Regions from separate parts of the Rhizobium sp. 11_C7_N12_5 genome, predicted to be linked through region 1. Evidence: riboswitches for the same ligand, from Rfam matches in the RefSeq annotation. Region 1 holds a riboswitch; the other holds the start of a gene.

Evidence for each region. A riboswitch is a leader RNA that binds a small molecule or an ion and turns the genes downstream of it on or off. The one in region 1 is predicted to bind thiamine pyrophosphate.
Region 2: linked by a shared signal. The riboswitch ahead of thiC (phosphomethylpyrimidine synthase ThiC) and the one ahead of thiM (hydroxyethylthiazole kinase) in region 1 are both predicted to bind thiamine pyrophosphate.

The regions. Positions count from the first base shown of each region.
Region 1 covers NZ_JBPWPY010000002.1:851,640-859,034, forward strand. The annotation lists gene AB8B29_RS22980 (polyhydroxyalkanoate depolymerase) at 1-792, opposite strand, end outside; gene AB8B29_RS22985 (glutathione S-transferase) at 915-1,568, shown strand; gene AB8B29_RS22990 (3-oxoacyl-ACP reductase) at 1,602-2,366, opposite strand; gene thiD (bifunctional hydroxymethylpyrimidine kinase/phosphomethylpyrimidine kinase) at 2,363-3,184, opposite strand; gene thiE (thiamine phosphate synthase) at 3,181-3,816, opposite strand; gene thiM (hydroxyethylthiazole kinase) at 3,813-4,616, opposite strand; TPP riboswitch at 4,664-4,760, opposite strand; gene AB8B29_RS23010 (DUF1127 domain-containing protein) at 4,995-5,141, shown strand; gene yghU (glutathione-dependent disulfide-bond oxidoreductase) at 5,640-6,515, shown strand; gene AB8B29_RS23020 (hypothetical protein) at 6,735-7,395, shown strand, end outside.
Region 2 covers NZ_JBPWPY010000002.1:492,423-499,817, forward strand. The annotation lists gene AB8B29_RS21410 (urea carboxylase-associated family protein) at 1-96, shown strand, start outside; gene AB8B29_RS21415 (hypothetical protein) at 219-566, opposite strand; gene AB8B29_RS21420 (thiamine phosphate synthase) at 723-1,337, opposite strand; gene AB8B29_RS21425 (thiazole synthase) at 1,334-2,107, opposite strand; gene thiS (sulfur carrier protein ThiS) at 2,111-2,308, opposite strand; gene thiO (glycine oxidase ThiO) at 2,299-3,279, opposite strand; gene thiC (phosphomethylpyrimidine synthase ThiC) at 3,281-5,107, opposite strand; TPP riboswitch at 5,201-5,332, opposite strand; gene AB8B29_RS21445 (hypothetical protein) at 5,431-6,174, opposite strand; gene AB8B29_RS21450 (porin) at 6,774-7,395, shown strand, end outside.

The sequences.
Region 1 (7,395 bases):
CTGATGGCGCTGCATGTTCATGGCCATGAAGGCAACGAGCTGCACGAAGCCAGGATAGACACGTCGGCCGCCGCCCGAATAGCGCCACGGCACATTGCTGATGAGCGAATTTTCGAACCAGGCGAGCGACTTGGACACGGCAAGCTCGTTGACCTCGGTCGGGCTTTCGCGCGGATCGATCGGACCGGCCATCAAGGTCATGGTCCGAGGCGTCGCCGGATGCCCGTCTTCCGACATGACGGCAACCGCCGCCAGTACCTGCACGCAGGGTTGACACACGGCAAGGACGTGCCCGCCCGGGCCGATCTTCTCCAGGAAGCGGATGATGTAGTCTACATAATCGTCCATGCCGAAAAGTCCGGCGGAGACGGGCACATCGCGGGCGTTCGCCCAGTCGGTTATGTAGACATCGTGGTCGCGAAGCAGGGTTTTCACCGTGCCGCGCAGGAGCGTGGAGAAATGCCCGGAAAGCGGCGCGACCACGAGGATCCTCGGTCGCGGTGTATCGATATCGGCGGCAAAGCGCAGAAGCTTGCCGAAGGGCAGATCGAGCGTGGTTTCAATGGTGATGGGTACGTCGCGATTTCCCACCCTGACGACGTCGATAGCAAAGTCGGGCCGCTTGTGGGTGATCTCGTAGCGGGAGATCATTTCCAGCGCGGCAGAAAAGTGCTGCCCCATCTCGCCCGCCGGTCCCCAGAACATCGGCGCGGAGAATATTTGCAGGCGCCGCGCCAGATCGCGCAGGGGCGCAATGAGATCATCCTGGAATTGATAGGCTTGATAGAGCATGGCCGACGTCTCCCGCACTGCCAGAGAAATGCGGCAGTGCAAAAAAGCTAGTGCAATATGCCGCGCTATGCGAGAAGATTGTTATGGCAGACCATTATTTGTCCGGCACGGATTGGATCGCGATGACGCAGGCGACACTGACGATTTCCTCGAAGAACTATTCCTCCTGGTCGCTGCGTGGCTGGCTGCTATGCCGCATGGCCGGCCTGGATTTCACCGAAATGCTGGTGGAAATGAACGATGAGGCCCGCCAGGAGCTTCTTCTTCTATCGCCATCGGTTCTCGTGCCGCGACTGACCCATGAGGATGTCACCGTGTGGGACACGCTGGCGATCGCGGACTATCTGAGCGAAATCGCTCCGAAGGCGGGGCTATGGCCCACTGAGCGGGTTGCCCGTGCCCTCTGCCGCTCCGTCTCGGGCGAGATGCACTCCGGCTTCCATAATCTGCGCTCGGCCCTGCCGATGAATCTCAAGGCGCGGCATGCGAGCTTCAAGATATTTTCGGGCGCACGCCCCGATGTGGAGCGGGTGAAGACGATCTGGACCGACTGCCTCGACGCAAGCGGCGGTCCCTGGTTGTTCGGAAAGGCGCCGACCGTCGCCGATGCGATGTATGCGCCGGTCTGCACGCGCTTCCGCACCTATGCAGTGGAGCTGGAACCGAGGCTGGCCGCCTATGTCGAGACAGTGCTTGCCTGGCCGCTGATGCGGGAGTGGACCGAAGGGGCCGTGGCTGAGCCGGACGAGATCATCGAACTGGAAGTGGAGTTCTGATCGCCGGCCGGCGCGCCGCTTTGCTGCGGATCATTATCCGAAGACGAGCCCGCCATCGACGATCAGGTTCTGTCCGGTGACGGCGCGCGCCCAAGGGCTTGCGAAGAATAGAACCGTGTCGGCAGCATCCTCAGGCGTAGTGACACGGCGCAGCGGCGTGTTCGCTGCGATGATGTCGAAGACCGCTTCGGGCGTGGCGCTGCTGGCATCCGTGGTGCGCAGCAGGCCGCCGGAGACCATGTTGACGGTAATTCCGAGCGGGCCAAGTTCGGCGGCGGCCGTCCGCGTCAGCGACAACAACGCCCCCTTGGCCGCCGTGTAATCGTGATAGGGCACGACCGGATTCTGGAAGAGGTTGGTGCCGATCGTGACGATGCGGCCAAAGCCCGCCGCCACCATCGCCGGCCGCGCAGCCTGTATCAGGTTGAGTGCACCCTGCAGAGCGGTTTCGAGCTGCGTTGCCATTTCGGCCCAACTCAGTGCGTCCAACTTCGAACGCGCGTCGCCATTGAAGCTGAAATCGGCGAGCGCATTGTGGACGATCGTGGTCGGGGCTCCGAAATGGGCCGTCACGTCTGCCACGAGTTGTTTTGTTTCGTCGAGGCTGCGGATGTCGGCTCGAAACGCCTTTGCGTGGTCGCCAAGCCGTGCTGCAAGCACCTCCGCCGGCTCCCGGCTGGTGCGGTAGTTGACGGCAACTTTGGCGCCTTCGCGGGCGAAGGCTGCTGCGATCGCGGCGCCGAAACCGCGTCCGGCGCCGGAGACGATGACGACTTGTTCGTTGAGGGGCAGGTTCACTTCGATATTCCTTCCATGTCAGACCAAAGTGCGTAGAAATGCTGGACAGGGCCATGGCCGCTGCCGACCGAAAGCTGCCCTGCGGCTGTAACCGCGCCTGCGAGGTACCGTTTGGCGGAGGCAACGGCTTGCGGCAGCGGCAAGCCCTTAGCGATCTCGGCCGCAATTGCGCTGGACAGCGTGCAGCCGGTTCCATGCGTGTTCTTCGTTGGTAACCGCTCGGCTTCGAACCAGGTGAGGGTGTCAGCGCTTGCCAATATGTCCGGACTTTCATCACCTTCGAGATGGCCGCCCTTCACGAGGACTGCCGCCGTGCCGAGATCGGCGAGAGCGTGCGCCTGACGCGCCATGTCTTCGCGGCTTTTCGCCTCGGCTTCATGCAGCAGGGCAGCCGCCTCCGGCAGGTTCGGCGTCAGCACCGTCGCCAGCGGCAACAGCCGTCGGGTGAGCACGTCAACGGCATCCGCTGCAAGCAGGGCGGCACCGCCCTTGGCGATCATCACCGGGTCGAGCACGATGGGAACATCGCGATGTCGCGCCAGAATGTCGGCAACGGCTTCGGCGATCCCAGCATTCGCGATCATGCCGATCTTGACGGCATCGACGCGTATATCGGCAAAGATGGTTTCGATCTGATCGGCGACAAATTGCGGTGGCACCGGATGGACGCCGGAAACGCCTTGCGTGTTCTGGGCAGTCAATGCCGTCAGGACAGCCATTCCATAGACGCCGCGTGCCGAAAAGGCCTTGAGATCGGCCTGGATACCGGCGCCGCCGGAAGGATCGGAGCCGGCGATGGAGAGGACGTTGCGGATCATCTGCGCGCCTCCTTGACGGCTTCGGCGATAAGGGCCGTGGCGGCTATGGGATCGGCCTTCCCGCAGATTGCCGAGACGACGGCCAGTCCGTCCGCTCCGGCCGACAGGACATCGGCTGTGTGTTCGGCCTTGAGACCGCCGATGGCGACGACAGGAACCGGGCAGAGCCTGATGATGCGGGCAAGGCCGTCAAAGCCGATCGGCTGCTTGTGGTCGGGCTTGGTCGGCGTGGCAAAGACGGGGCCGACGCCAACATAGTCGACGATCTCGGCATCGACGGCCGAGGCCAGAGCTTCCGTCTCCACCGAGAGACCGAGGATCATCTCCGGCCCAATCATACGGCGGGCGGTGTCGGCATCCAGATCTTCCTGCCCGATATGCAGGCCATCGGCGCCGATGGCGATGGCGGCCTCGACATCGTCGTTGACGATGAGGCGGGCCTTGCTTCCGGCCAGCGCCCGCTTGAGGGCAAGGCCGGTATCGATCATGGCTGCGGTTGAAGCATGCTTGTCACGCAGTTGCACGATGGTCGCACCGCCGGCGACCGCCGCACGGGCTGTCTCGACCATGCCGAAATCCGCACAGAGTATCGGATCGAGAACGAGATAAAGCGAAAGGTCGAAGTTTTTCATGCGAGCATGATCCTCGCTTTGGCGGTGAGCGCTTCCGCATCGAGGGCGGCCAGCGCGTCGAGGAAGCGCCAGGAAAAGGAGCCAGGCCCATCGGCGACGGTTCCCGCCTGTTCCCCGGCAACGGCAAAAACGGCAAGGGCCGCCGCCGTCGCATCGAAGGGATTATCGGGCGCAGTCGCCACAAAGGCCCCGACCAGGCAGGTCAACGAGCAGCCGAGGGCCGTGACCTGCGGCATCAGCGGCGATCCGCCTTCTATGCGTCGCGCCTTGTGGCCATCTGTCACGAAATCGGTGACACCGGTCACGGCAACCACGCATCCATGCCGTTCGGCGAGTTGCCTGGCCGATTGCTCGGCCAACTCGACGGGATCGCGGCTATCGACGCCCTGGCCGCGACTGACGCCTCCGGCGAGCGCGATGATCTCGGACGCGTTGCCGCGAATGACCGTCGGCTGCAGGTCCAGCAATTGCGCGACTGCCCTGCGCCGGAATGCGGTCGCATAGTGAGCGACCGGATCGAGCACCCAGGGCCTGCCGGCCTGTCTTGCCGATTGTGCGGCCGACAGCATGCCGACAAGCCATTCGGCCGACAGCGTGCCGATATTGATCGTCAGCGCGGCGGAGATGGCGGCGAACTCGGCCGCTTCTTCCTCGGCATGGACCATGGCCGGCGATGCGCCGGCGGCAAGCATCACGTTGGCGGCGATGTTCATCGCCACGAAATTGGTGATGCACTGCACCAGCGGCGGATTCGCTCGCATGGCGCCGAACAGAGTGCCGGCAGTGGTTTGGTCTTGCATATCGCCCCTTTCGGGCGGGCGAGACGCGAGGGGCGGCATAGGATGTTGCAGAACCCCGAGCGACTCCCTCCGCCAGCATGATCTGGTTCAGGTTCAAAGGGTGCTTCTCAGCCTGCCGGATAGCAGACGCCCCTGTCTCTCAATGCCGTTGTTTTCGCAGACAAAGGCTGCCCTGTCATCAATAAATCGCAAAGACATTGGGGGCCGTGCCGGAACAGCCTTGCGGGTTCTGCATCAACCCATGCACTTCATGCATGGGTGCAGTGAAGCCTTGGCGCTGCAAAAGGCGAGGGGCTTCCACTATATGTTTCTCATCGAAGCGAATGGAGCGCCAAGGACGGCAGCTCAGCTTCGAATGCCCGAGGAAAGGGGATCATCATGAACGTAGCACGCTCTTTCAACAACTGGCGCAAGTACCGTCAGACGGTCGCCGAATTGGGCCGCATGTCCACGCGCGAACTGCATGACCTGGGTATCGATCGCGGCGAAATCCGCAATGTTGCCCGTGCAGCCATCGCGGGCTAACGGCTCGAAACGCTGATCTGCAATCTGCATGTTGCCAGCGCCTGCTTCCTCCCGAGCAGGCGCTTTTGTTTTGTCCGCATGACGGCTGTCACTGTTTTGTATGCCGAAATGTTATGCGGTCGAGCTTTCCGCTTTTCGCATAGCGCATAACTGCCTTGCAAATAAATGCCTATGAAGTGAGCAAAAGCCAGGTATTATGATTTTCATCGAAGCGATGCACCTCCTCCCGCATCCCTTCGCTTTGCAGGCGCCCTACTCCTCCTCCCAAGGTCGTCTGCGCGAACAGCGCCACTACTCCTCCCGTGCGCTGTTCATTTATTGTCGAAAGCCTGCCGCACCTCCTCCCGCGGCAGGCTTTTTTCGTTTTATCCAGGGCCATCCAAAAAGCAGCTCGTGCTCCTCTCGTAAAAATGAACAGCCGCTACTATGTGCGACAGAAGTAGCGCGCTACATCGATGACCACGCTCAATTCGATTCACTGAAAACGAGAGGATGCCCATGACCGGTTCTGCCGAATACACGCCGCCGAAAGTCTGGACCTGGAACAAGGCGAATGGCGGCCAGTTCGCCAATATCAACCGTCCGATCGCGGGGCCGACCCACGAAAAGGAATTGCCGGTGGGTCGTCATCCCCTCCAGCTTTATTCGCTCGGAACGCCGAATGGCGTGAAGGTCACCATCATGCTCGAAGAGCTGCTGGCGCTTGGTCATAGCGGCGCTGAATATGATGCCTGGCTGATCAAGATCGGCGAGGGCGACCAGTTCGGCAGCGGTTTCGTGGAGGTCAATCCCAATTCGAAGATCCCCGCCTTGCTCGACCGCAGTGGCCCCAAGCCGATCCGCGTCTTCGAATCGGCGTCGATCCTGACCTATCTCGCCGAAAAGTTCGGCGCCTTCCTGCCGACCGAACAGCCGGCTCGAGCCGAATGTTTCTCCTGGCTGTTTTGGCAGATGGGCAGCGCGCCCTATCTCGGCGGCGGTTTCGGCCATTTCTACGCCTATGCTCCGACGAAGATCGAATATGCGATCGATCGTTTCGCCATGGAAGTGAAGCGCGAACTCGATGTGCTCGACCGTCGTCTGGCCGAAAGCGAATATATTGCCGGCAGCGAATACACGATCGCGGATATGGCAATCTGGCCATGGTATGGCGGCCTGGCCAAGGGCTGGCAGTACGGAGCAGCCGAATTCCTGCAGGTGCAGGATTACAAGAACGTCCAGCGTTGGGCGGAGCAGATATTCGCACGACCGACCGTCAAGCGCGGACGCATGGTCAACCGCATGTCCGGCGATCCTTCCGAACAGCTGCGCGAGCGCCATGACGCCAGCGATTTCGACACGAAGACGCAGGACAAGATCGCGCCCGCCGGCTGACATTCCATTTACTTTCGATCGTCATGAGCTCGCGGCCCAAAAGCCGCGAGTTTTTTGTTTTGTTCGGTCCTGAATGCCGGGTGATTATGCCCGGCAAGTCAGCCTCGCTCCATCTTGTTTGGCCTAATGTGCGGCTGCTGGCAGGGTTCTGTCGGCAGACTTGAGCGCGATGCACCCATGCAAAGCGTTCCGAACAGGATGCCAGAGGAATGCTTCTCCATGCCGCAAATCGTTGACGACCGTGCCCTGGACAGGAACGTGGCCGCAGGCGCGCCGTTGCAGCGATCCGGCAAAGGAGAGGAGGCTCTTCTAAGAAGTCTGATCTCGGGCGGCGACGAGCGGTTGGATTGCGATGAGGCTACCGGCCTCAATATGTATGGCCATGGCCCGTCGCCTCGTCCGCGCGACCTCGCCTTCGGCTCGTCAACGGCCTCGACCATTTCTGCCGCAGCGTTTTCCACGGTCGGCGCCTACTATGCCGACCTGCTGCGCGAAATGGAAAGTGCTTCGGCCACGGAGATCTATGAGCGCGAGATTGGCAGGGTTCGCCATGATCTGCTGCGTCTGCTCGACCTCAATCAGGCTGCGGGGCAGGCGCGCGTCGATGCAATATTGGCGACTTCGGGCACTGACATCCATCTCTTTGCCGCGGCACTTCTGGCGCGCGAGGATGACCGCGCGCTGATGACGATCACGCTGATGGGCAACGAAACGGGCAGCGGCGTGATGACTGCCTCGTCCGGACGGCATTTCATGAACCGTGTCAGCAGTGAACGGGCCGTCGCCAAGGGCGAGGAGCTGCAGCTCGGCGAGGCGACGCGGAATACGACCGTAGCCGTCCGCAACAAGGACGGCTCCCTGCGCACGGACGAGGAGGTCG
Region 2 (7,395 bases), 360 kb from region 1:
CCGCTTCGCGTGGAAATCTGGCAGCCGGAACCGGAAAGTCTTGCCGGCCGCGCCTTTCCCGAGCGCAGCCCCTATCCGGGAACACATGGCCTTTAGGTCTGCAAACGGCTTGCGTCCGTAAGGCTATAGAAACAGTTTGCCGGCGGTTTCGGCCGCCGGCAATCCAAGTTGGTTTATCAAGCCGGGCACCAGCCTGGAGCCGATGCCCAGTTGATTGCTTAATTGCAGACGCGGACGCGCTCGTAGTGCCAACCGTCGTCATACTGGTTTTGAACCTCGCGGTTCTCCAGCCAGCATCTCGGCGGAGGTGCCTCGTAAACCGGGCCGCGGTTGGCAAGTGCGCCACCGACGATCAGGCCGCCGAGGAGACCTGCGGCGACGCCGCCTGCGATTGCACCACCATTGCCATGGTGATGATGGCGGCGCCAATCGTCATGTCCACGCCAGTCGCCCCGATAGGGCGGGCGCCCGTCATAATACTGCGCCTGTGCGTTGCTGACGGGCGCGAGTGCGCCGCCTACGACCGTAGCGGCCAGCAAAACCGTAAGAATTGTTTTCTTTATCATGACTACCTCCAAAGCAGTCTTCATGCTCAGCGAATGCGCGAGTCATTTATCTAACGTTCTAAGCATGATTATGTTCACCTGAATGTTTTATGAATGCGCCGTTCATCGGCGCTAAGCCTTTGAAAACCGGTGTCGGCGCTGTGATCTCGCGCCGCATTAATTGGTTGGAATGCGATCGTGCGTTGCCCTAATCCATTCGAGCGTCCGTGATTCGGGATCGGGATTGCGTGTGATGTCGGTGACGACGGCGGCGCTATCGGCGCCATTTTCGAACACGCCGGCAATGCGCGCGACGGTCAGCCCGCCGATCGCGACAAGAGGGATCTCGCGCAATTTGGCCTTCCATTGGCCGATGCGTTCCAGACCTTGCGGCGCCCAGGCCATCGCCTTGAGCACGGTGGGATAGATCGGACCGAGCGCGATGTAATCAGGATGCGCCGCAAGTGCTGTCGCCAGCTCCGCCTCGTCATGCGTCGATAGGCCCAGTTTCAAGCCGGCCGCGCGGATCGCGCCAAGATCGGCCGCCGCCAGATCCTCTTGACCCAGATGGATGAAATCGCAGCCTTCCTCGATGGCGAGTTTCCAATAGTCGTTGACGATCAATTGGCATCCATGTGCCGCGCAGACGGCCTTTGCCTGCCGGATGTCGGCGCGTATCTCCGCCGGCGGACGATCCTTTATGCGCAGTTGCACCAGCTTGACGCCGAGCGGCACCAGCCTTTCGATCCAGGCGGCACTATCGACGATCAGGTAGAACGGATCGAGCGTCATGCGAAAACCGCCTTTCCGATCACGGGCGTCGACGGCACCGCCATGTCGCGCGGCTCCAGCATGCCTGCGCCGAATGCTTGCCTGCCGGCATCGATCGCCTTCGCAAAGGCTTCCGCCATGGCAGCGGGATCGCCGGCGCCGGCAACTGCTGTGTTCAGCAGCACGGCATCGAAGCCGAGCTCCATGACGATGGCAGCGTGGGAGGGCCGGCCGATACCGGCGTCCACGATCAATGGAATATCGGGAAAATGCGCCCGCATCGAGCGAAGGGCGGAAAGATTGAGCGGTCCCGCCGCCGTTCCGATCGGCGCGCACCAGGGCATCAGCACCTTGCATCCAGCTTCGAGCAGCCGTTCGGCCACCACCAGATCGTCCGTCGTGTAGGGAAAGACCTCGAAACCTTCGCCGGAGAGAATGCGAGCTGCTTCGACGAGCGCAAACACGTCCGGCTGCAGCGTGTCGTGGTTGCCGATCACCTCCAGCTTGATCCAGTTGGTCTGAAACACCTCGCGCGCCATCTTCGCCGTCAGCACGGCCTCGGATGCGCCATGACAGCCGGCGGTATTGGGAAGAACGCGAGTGCCGAGCTCACGGATCATGTCGAAGAAAGCGCCGCCATTGCGCCCGCCGGCCGTTTCGCGGCGCAGCGACACGGTGAGGATCCCTGTCCCCGATCGCTTGACCGCTTCTGCGAGGACGATGGGCGAGGGATAACGCGCGGTGCCGAGAAGAAGGCGTGACTCTATTGGGGTTCCATAAAGATCAAGCATGGTTCAGCCTCCCTGCATTGGCGTCAGGATCTCGATCCTGTCGTTGTCGTTCAATGCATGGTCATCGCGGTCCTCTCGATGGACGACTTCGCCGTTGACGGCGGTCGCCAGCCAGTCGCCCTCATAGTCGAGTGCAGCCAGAAGTTGCGAAAGTGTGGCTGCGGCGATCGTCTGGGCTTCGCCATTGATGATCAGGCGCATCGGGAACTCCTTTGCTTTGTCTGTTCGGAAAGGACGAGATCGGCAGCCTCCGCCGCCATTGCCGGCGCGAGCAGGAAACCGTGGCGATAGAAACCATTGATCACGACGACTTTGCCTTCCCGCGTCACGCGCGGAAGATTGTCGGGGAAGGCGGGGCGGATACCGGCGCCGGTTTCGATGACGGCGGCGTCCGCAAAGGCAGGATGCAGCGCGTAGGCAGCATTCAGCAGTTCCATCAGCGAGCGTGCGCTGACCGGTCCATCGAATTCGGTCTCGATCATGGTCGCGCCGAGCATGAAAAGGCCGTTGCCGCGAGGAACGATATAGACGGGAAAGCGTGGATGCAGCAGGCGGATAGGCCGGGCAAGCGCGATTTCTTCCGTGCGCAGATAGAGCATTTCGCCGCGTACGCCGCGCAGATCCGGGGCGTGTCCGATACGGGCGGCGCCCGTGCAATCGACGATCTCGGAGAACTCGTCCTCGTTCACATCGTCACAGGTAAAGGCGACGCCCTTCGCCAATAATCCTTCTTTCAACGAATGCAACGCCCGGCGCGGATCGAGATGGGCTTCCTCAGGAAAGAACAGCCCCTGTCTGAAACGTCCGGCAAGGGCTGGCTCGAGTGTCGCGATATCGCTCTCCTCCACCCAGCGATAGCCGGCCGTGCGGCTGGCGAATCGCTTTAGTTCGCCGTGATCGCGCGTCGGCGCGACGACGAGCGTCCCATTGCGCACGACGTTACCCGGCAGGATCGCATTCCATCGGTCGGCGGCATCGCGGCCGAGCGTAAGCACGGCCTCATCGGCGCTTTCCCGCTCGCACCATGGCGCCAGCATGCCGCCGGCGAGCCAGGAAGCGGCATGATCGAAGTTCGGGCGGGGGTCGAAGATCGTCACTTCTGCGCCGCGAACGCGCAATTCATGCGCGACCGTGAGGCCGGCGACGCCGGCCCCTTTGACAAGGATACGCATCTCATTCGGCCGGATGCGCTGGCTTATCGATCGGCATGTAGAGATCGCCGCCTTCGCGATACTTTGCCGCCATCGCGTCCAGTCCCTCCTTCTGGGCCTCGGCGCGGATGTCGTGCGAGATCCGCATGGAGCAGAATTTCGGGCCGCACATCGAGCAGAAATGCGCCACCTTGTGGGCTTCCTTCGGCAAGGTCTCGTCGTGGAAGCTGCGGGCGGTGTCGGGATCGAGCGAAAGGTTGAACTGGTCTTCCCAGCGGAATTCGAATCGCGCCCGCGACAGGGCATCGTCGCGCAGTTGCGCCGCTGGATGTCCCTTGGCGAGATCGGCGGCATGAGCGGCGATCTTGTAGGTGATGACGCCGGTCTTGACGTCGTTGCGATCCGGCAGGCCGAGATGCTCTTTCGGCGTGACGTAGCAGAGCATCGCCGTGCCGAACCAGCCGATCATGGCAGCGCCTATCCCAGAGGTGATGTGGTCGTAACCCGGCGCGATATCGGTCGTCAGCGGCCCGAGCGTGTAGAAGGGCGCCTCGCCGCAGACCGCGAGCTGCTTGTCCATGTTTTCCTTGATCTTGTGCATCGGCACATGGCCGGGCCCTTCGATCATCACCTGGCAATCCTTGGCCCAGGCGATCTTCGTCAGCTCACCGAGCGTCTCGAGCTCGGCAAATTGCGCCGCATCGTTGGCATCGGCGATCGAGCCGGGGCGAAGGCCGTCACCCAGCGAGAAGGAGACGTCATAGGCGCGGCAGATATCGCAGATCTCCTCGAAATGCTCGTAGAGGAAGCTCTCGCGGTGATGATGGAGACACCATTTGGCCATGATCGAGCCGCCGCGCGAGACGATGCCGGTGACGCGATTGACTGTCAGCGGGATGTAGTGAAGCCGCACGCCGGCATGGATGGTGAAATAGTCGACGCCCTGTTCGGCCTGTTCGATCAACGTGTCGCGATAGACCTCCCAGGTCAGGTTCTCGGCAACGCCTTCGACCTTCTCCAGCGCCTGATAGAGCGGCACGGTGCCGATCGGCAGCGGCGAATTGCGGATGATCCACTCGCGGATATTGTGGATGTTGCGGCCGGTGGAGAGATCCATGACGGTATCGGCACCCCAGCGGGCGGCCCAGACCATCTTCTCGACCTCTTCCGCCATCGAGGAGGTAACGGCGGAGTTGCCGATATTGGCATTGATCTTCACCAGGAAGTTCCGGCCGATGATCATCGGCTCTGCCTCCGGGTGATTGATGTTGGCGGGAATGATCGCCCGTCCGGCGGCGACTTCCTGCCGGACGAATTCCGGTGTTACATGATCGGGAATATGCGCGCCGAAGCTCTCGCCGTCGCGGACCAAGGCTTCGGCCTTTGCCTTGCGGCCGAGATTTTCGCGAATGGCGATGAATTCCATCTCCGGGGTGATGATGCCGGCCCGCGCATAGGCAAGCTGCGTGACAGCCTTGCCGTCCCTGGCGCGCAGCGGCTGGCGGCGCCCGGGAAATTCGGGGGTCAGCCGATCGGCACTGACGAAGCCGTTGTCCTCAGGGCGCACATGGCGGCCCTCATAGGCTTCGACATCGCCACGAGCGAGCACCCAGTCACGACGGAGCCCGGCAAGTCCCTGCTCGATGCGGATTTCGGCCCCCTCGACAGTATAGGGGCCGGAGGAATCGTAGACGACGACGGGCGGCTCGCCTGCCGTCGGATGAACGCTGATCTCGCGCATCGGCACGCGGATGTCGGAATGGATGTCTCCCGGAATGTAGATCTTCCGGGATGCCGGCAGCGGGCCGGTGGTGACGGTTGGGGTGAGGTTTTTTGCGGCAATGGTCATGGTTTGAGGCTCCAAGTTGCATTTGGAGACCCAGTCAATCAGCCGGAATGATGAAAAGACGCCGGCTGTGGATTCCACGCGTGAATCCGAAGCCTTCGAGCGCTTGCACCGTCCCTACGCCAGTATGAACTGGATCAGGTTCAACGGGTCACTGCGCCACAACAGGCAAAGCCGTATTGTCCAGCAGTATCTCAGCCCCTTGTCGGGACCCCCCTGGTGAATATCGGGAGGCTATGCTCTCCCCTCCGTCTCTGTCAACCCCGCAGCCAAGATCGCGGTCGCTGTCTGTGATCTTCCTCCGGCCGCTCCGGCATAGACCCGCCTTAGTAGCGGGGCGCCGTGTTGCCAACGAAGCGATGAGCGCCGGTATGGGTAAGCTTGCTGGCGGTATCGAGCCAGATCTTGCCGCCAAGCGCCCGCCAGCGATGGCAGAAGGCGAAATCCTCGCTCAAATAAATGCCCGTCCCTTCCTCGATCATGCATTCGAAGAGAGCGTATTGAGTCGCAGGCGAACGTTTGGTGCCGGGATAGGCATGGATGGCGCTGTAGCGCAGATCGGGATAGGCTGCGGTCATCGTCTTGATGACTTCACGTTTGATGAGCAGCATGCCGGTGCCCGCATAGATAGCACTGACAAAATCACCATCGCGTTCGCTGCTCTGGCCGACCAGCGGCGTGCCGACATAATGCAGAGCTGCGGCATTGAGTGACTCGCCGGTGCGCGTGGTTGCGCGCGCCGCACTATCCCAGTCGTAATCCTTGATGGGGTACATGGCCGCGACGACATCCTTGTCCGCATTCAGCAGCCGCATTACCTGCTCGGGCTCGAAACTGATGTCCGCGTCGATGAACAGCATATGCGTCGCCGCCGTGTCGTTCAGGAAGGAGGATACCAGCGTGTTGCGGCTGCGGGTGATCAGCGCATCATTGCCGAGGAGTGCAAGCGTCAATTGTATGCCGGCCTGCGCGCCGACCTGCATCAGGGAAAAGATGGATTGCATATAATCCTTGGCAACAAGTCCGCCGAAACAGGGTGTCGCTATGAAGATCAGCCGATTCTCGGTCATTCGCTGTTGGGCCCTTTCCGGTAGCGCGCGAGTCGCAAGAATCTAGGGAGATTCAACATTTCTGTGTGTACCGAATTATTGAATTTTGTTTCTGGAGAGTTTCCGAACGTTGTTGACGGAAGCCGGGATGATTGCCGGGGGCGTGCGAAAATGGCGGGTTAGGTCGCGGGGCTTCCGGATTGGCCACCGATGTCGATGCCGCGCTCGGCCGTGGGCACTTCCGCCGGCCCCAAAAACGCGCCTTTCCGCCATCAATGAATGGGTCCACGCCTGTCCCGCTGCCCGCAGTTGCATTTAAGCAACAGATGCCAAGACTAACGTTACGGTCGGTTTCACATAATTGACAAACATACTGTCCGTTTGTAAATCGGATGCAGGACATAAGCTGTCTTACGGTCGAGTATTCGGCCGGATCGGTAGGGGCATTTCATGACCGTTGCCGCGAGATCAATTATGGAGGTGAGAGGGGACTCAAGCCAACATCAGGTGCGTATTTGCCGGGCTACTTGGTCGCGTTTAGACCGACCGGCTTTCGAGGTGATATTCCAGCTCTGCACTCGCGGAAAACTAGAAATGCATATTACAACCAGGAGTTTAATATGAACCTGAAAAGTCTTCTTCTCGGCTCGGCTGCTGCGCTGGCGGCAGTATCCGGCGCTCATGCGGCCGACGCTATCGTTGCCGCTGAACCGGAGCCGCTCGAATACGTTCGCATCTGCGACGCCTACGGTGCTGGCTACTTCTTCATTCCGGGCACCGAAACCTGCCTCAAGGTCGGCGGCCGTGTCCGTACCGAAGGCGAATGGTACGATGCTTACAACCCGAACAGCAAGGTCGGTACGCTGTGGCACACTCGTGCCGAGCTCAGCCTCGACACCGCGACCGACACCGAATACGGTCCGCTGAAGACCAATACGGTTATCCGTTGGGATTGGAGCGATGGCAACTCCACCTCCACGAAGCTGCTGTTTGCCAACATCAGCCTCGGCGGCTTCCTCGTCGGTAAGGCCGACTCGCAGTACAACTCCTACATTGGTTATGCTGGCGACGTCATCAACGACGACGTGATCTATGACGGCCCGTACGAACTGAACCAGTTGACCTACAACTACGATGCAGGCAACGGCTTCACGGCTATGGTCTCCGTCGAAGACAGCAACTCCAGCGGCTCGGGCGCTTCCTACGGCTCCAGCTGGTGGACGGACGACAAGTCCAACCACT